2 regions of the Agrobacterium sp. O3.4 genome follow, and region 1 is predicted to be linked to the other one. Evidence: riboswitches for the same ligand, from Rfam matches in the RefSeq annotation. Region 1 holds a riboswitch; the other holds the start of a gene.

Region 1 (2,394 bases):
CGGAGTCACGCCGAAAGTCAGCTTGATATCGTCGAGTTTCAAAATTGGGGGTGCCAAGGCGTCAGGCTCCGGTCAGATCATAGGGGCGGGCGAGGACTATGGCTTTGCCGCTTTTCAGCGAGAAATGCACAGGGCCGCCATTCGCGACATTGGAAATAGTGCGGGAAGAGCCGAAAGCAAGCGCGAAATCGTCAAGCGGATAACGCACATTGCCGATATCCAGCCCTTGAAGGGCGGTAAATCCGGCCACGGAAAACAGCGAACCGGCCGGCAGATCGACATCAAGCGAACCGGGAAGAAGTGGCTGCGCCTCCTCGTCGCCTGACGTCAGTGTCACGTCGAGACCCCGTTCGGCAAGCGCCACCGCATAAAGAAGATGTTGTAGCGCGTGGTCGCTTCTCTCGCCTCCAAGCGCCCCCACCAGCAGCAGCGAACGCGCCCCACGGGAGAGTGCTTCCGAGACCGCGATCTCGCCATCGGTCACGGCCTTTGCGGCCGGGTAAGGCTGCCGCTCGACATCTGGCCAGGCGCCCAGCAGATCGTTACTGGCGGAATCGAAATCCCCCACCCAAAGCTCCGGGGTAAGGCCGAGTGGTCCGGCATGGCGCATGCCGCCATCGGCCGCGATCACGCGGCTATCGGCAACCGCCAGCTTCAGGCGGTCGGTAACCGTGACATCGCCGCCAAGCAGAATGGTGAAGCGCTCTTTATCCATGCCCTGCCTTATCGCACCTCAGCCAAAAAGGGAAAGCCGAAACCCGATGAAATCAGCCTATATTGATTTTCGCCGGCTTCGGGATTATGAAACGCTTCAGTGGTGATTTGCCGACCGGCTTGCAGCCACTTTAAAGAAGTCGCTAAAGGGTCGAGGAAAAGGGCAATTTCCTGGGACCGGCTGCGATTTCGCTGCCGGTTTTTTTGTTTTCGCAACGTTCTTTACGTCACCCGAAAAGAGAGTTCGACATGCCGATCAAGATTCCCGATACGCTTCCCGCCTTTGAGACCCTCGTTCATGAGGGCGTGCGGGTCATGACCGAAACGGCGGCCATCCGGCAGGATATCCGCCCGCTCCAGATCGGGCTTCTCAACCTCATGCCGAACAAGATCAAGACGGAAGTGCAGATGGCCCGCCTCGTCGGCGCCTCGCCGTTGCAGGTGGAGTTTTCGCTGATCCGTATCGGCGGCCATCGCGCCAAGAACACGCCGGAAGAACATCTTCTGTCCTTCTATGAAACGTGGGAGGAAGTGCGCCACCGTAAGTTTGACGGTTTCATCATCACCGGCGCGCCCATCGAGATGCTGGACTACGAAGATGTGACCTACTGGGCCGAGATGCAGAAGATTTTCGACTGGACACAAACCAACGTCCATTCGACGCTGAATGTCTGCTGGGGCGCGATGGCGGCCATCTACCATTTCCACGGCGTGCCGAAATACGAGCTGAAGGAAAAGGCGTTCGGTGTTTATCGCCACCGCAATCTCTGCCCATCATCGATCTATCTGAGCGGCTTTTCGGACGATTTCCAGGTTCCGGTCTCACGCTGGACGGAGGTACGCCGCGCCGATATCGAAAAACACCCCGAACTTGAAATCCTGATGGAGTCAGAGGAAATGGGCGTGTGTCTGGTGCATGAGAAGGCCGGCAACAGGCTCTATATGTTCAATCATGTCGAATATGATTCAACCTCGCTTTCGGATGAATATTTCCGCGACGCAAATGCCGGAGTGCCCATCAAGCTACCGCATGATTATTTTCCGCACAATGACCCGGAGCTTGCCCCGCTGAACCGTTGGCGCAGCCACGCCCATCTGTTTTTCGGCAACTGGATCAACGAGATATATCAGACGACGCCCTACGATCTCGAATCCATCGGCAAACTCGCCGCGTAAATTGCCGATTGCGAATTGCCGGGAAATGACGCAACGTCCGCCCGGCAATTCGTGGCAATCGGGAGAATGATGCAATGAGCGACGGGGCAGCACGCGAGAATTTCGGTTTCACGGCGACCGGTGAAAAGGTCGAGCGTGTCACCATCTCGAAGGGCGGACTGACGGCCAAAGTCATCACCTGGGGCGCGGTCATTCAGGATCTGCGCCTCGATGGTCATCAGCCGCCGCTCGTTCTCGGCTTCGATAAATTCGAGGACTATAAATATTCCTCCTATTTCGGCGCCACCCCCGGCCGTAATGCCAACCGCATCGGCGACGGTAAATTCTCGATCGACGGGCAAGAATACCAGCTGGAGCTGAACGAAAAGGGCGTAACCCATCTGCATGGCGGCAGCGACGGTATGGGCAAACGCAACTGGATGCTGATGGAGCATGGCGAAAACCATGCCGTTCTGCAGATCATCGATCCCGACGGTCGCGCCGGTTATCCCGGCAACTGCACGG
Region 2 (2,394 bases), on a different contig from region 1:
CACCTCGATATTATGCCTGTTGCCATTATCCTACACTATAGGCTCTGGCTATCGTCAAGAAAATGAACGGCTTGACGGGTGGGCGCCACCTGTTGTTGCGCCGTTTTCCACCGTTAGGGATAACGATAAAGGTAAATATTGGTTGCCCGCCACAGGATTTTGCCCTCTGCGGAGCCGGCTGCACCATGGCCCGACGCAGGGTAGGGCCATGGTGCTTATGGATTGAATTTTCAGGCGGAAACGGCTGCAAGCCCCTTCGCCAGATCTTCCAGCAGGTCGTCCGTATCTTCGATACCGCAGGAAAGACGCAGAGTTCCGCCGGAAATGCCCAGCTCGGCGCGCGCCTCATCGGAAAGGTTCTTGTGCGTTGTGGTGCCGGGATGGGTGATCAGGCTCTTGGCATCGCCCAGATTGTTGGAAATCTTCACGATCTCCAGCGCGTTCTGCAGCGCGAAAGCCGCATCCTTGCCGCCCTTCAGTTCGAAAGCCACCAGCGTCGAGCCGCCCGACATCTGCCGCGCGATAATATCGGCCTGCGGGTGATCGGCGCGGCCGGGATAGATGACCTTGGCGACCTTGCCGCTATCGGCGAGGAAATCGGCGATCTTGCCGGCATTTTCCGTCTGCTGCTTGACGCGCAGCGGCAGGGTTTCGATGCCCTTCAACAGCGTCCACGCGTTAAACGGCGACATGGCCGGACCGGTGTGGCGGAAATAATCCTGTAGCTCTTCCTCGATCCACTTCTTGTCGGAAAGGATTACGCCGCCGAGGCAACGGCCCTGACCATCAATATGTTTGGTCGCCGAATAAACCACGATATGAGCGCCGAGTTCGAGCGGCTTCTGGAAGAGTGGCGTCGCAAATACATTGTCGACCACGACCTTCGCGCCGATCTGGTTGGCAAGCTTTGCCACACCGGCAATATCCACCACTTCAAGTGTCGGATTGGTCGGGCTTTCAAGGAAGAACAGCTTGGTATTCGGCTGGATCGCCTTTTCCCAATTGCCGAGATCGCGTCCGTCGATCAGCGTGCACTCGATGCCGTATTTCGGAGCAAGCGTCTCAACCACCCAGCGGCAGGAGCCGAAAAGGGCGCGTGCGGCAACGATATGGTCGCCGGCGCGCAGCTGGCACATGATGGCGGCGGTGACGGCGGCCATGCCGGAGGCGAGCGCCCGGGCGTCTTCAGCACCTTCCAGCAGGCACATGCGCTTTTCGAACATGTCATTGGTCGGGCTGGCATAACGGGCATAGATGAACCCGTCCGTTTCGCCCTTGAAGCGCGCTTCGGCGGCTTCGGAGTTTTCGTAGACGAAACCCTGGGTCAGATAGATCGCTTCCGACGTCTCACCATAGGGGGAGCGTAGCGTACCGCCGTGAACGAGCTGGGTTGCCGGGCGCCATTTATTGCTCATGTGATCACCTTCAAAACAAAAAAACCGGCCGCAAAAGCAGACCGGTTCCAAGCACCCGGTCTTTTTAGCCACTTGTTTAACGTGGCTGCAAGCCGACCGGCCAAATCACCACGGGATAAGCTTGCCATACTGCCGTTATCGGCTTGCGTCAATGCTTTCCTTTTGGTTTTGTCGCCGTAAAAAGGAATGATGACCATGACGAGAACCACGGGCATTTTGGCGGATGGCGCTATCCGGGCGCTGTTTGCGGGCGGCAAGCTTAAAAGCGAGGCCGAGCTCGATGTTGACCAGGTGCAGCCCGCCAGCCTCGATTTGCGGCTGGGCTCAAAAGCCTATCGCGTTCGTGCCAGCTTCATGCCTGGCCCCGGAACCCGCGTCATCGACAAGCTCAACCGCTTCAGCCTGCACGAGGTCGATCTCTCTGAGGGCGCCGTGCTGGAAACCGGTTGCGTTTATATCGTTCCGCTGATGGAAAGCCTGGAACTGCCGGCGGAGATGTCGGCTTCAGCCAATCCCAAAAGCTCGACCGGTCGTCTTGATATCTTCACCCGCGTGATGACCGACAATGCGCAGGAATTCGACAAGATCCCGGCGGGATATACCGGCCCGCTTTATCTGGAAATCAGCCCGCGTACCTTCCCCGTGGTGGTGCGCCGCGGCTCGCGCTTGTCGCAGATCCGTTTCCGCATCGGCCATTCGCTGCTCAACGAAAGCGAGCTTCTGAAGCTGCACGAAACGGAAACGCTGGTCGCCAGCGAAACCCCCAACGTGACGGGCGGCGGCATCGCGCTCTCTATCGACCTCAAGGGTTTCGGCGATAACGGGCTGATCGGTTATCGCGGCAAGCATCACACGGCAGTGGTGGATGTCGACAAGAAAGCCCAGCACGACGTTCTCGATTTCTGGGAGCCGCTTTTTGCCCGCGGCCGCGCCGAACTGATCCTTGATCCCGATGAGTTTTATATTCTCGTTTCACGCG

What was found. Region 1 has a riboswitch for S-adenosylmethionine ahead of metA (homoserine O-succinyltransferase). Riboswitches for the same ligand answer to the same signal wherever they lie in the genome.
Region 2: linked by a shared signal. The riboswitch ahead of M0412_RS10875 (O-succinylhomoserine sulfhydrylase) and the one ahead of metA (homoserine O-succinyltransferase) in region 1 are both predicted to bind S-adenosylmethionine.

The regions. Positions count from the first base shown of each region.
Region 1 covers NZ_JALPZP010000003.1:182,939-185,332, forward strand. The annotation lists gene M0412_RS18105 (ABC-F family ATP-binding cassette domain-containing protein) at 1-57, opposite strand, end outside; gene M0412_RS18110 (thiamine diphosphokinase) at 62-715, opposite strand; SAM riboswitch at 805-881, shown strand; gene metA (homoserine O-succinyltransferase) at 964-1,890, shown strand; gene M0412_RS18120 (aldose epimerase family protein) at 1,965-2,394, shown strand, end outside.
Region 2 covers NZ_JALPZP010000001.1:2,232,120-2,234,513, reverse strand. The annotation lists gene M0412_RS10875 (O-succinylhomoserine sulfhydrylase) at 231-1,415, opposite strand; SAM riboswitch at 1,459-1,537, opposite strand; gene M0412_RS10870 (2'-deoxycytidine 5'-triphosphate deaminase) at 1,611-2,394, shown strand, end outside.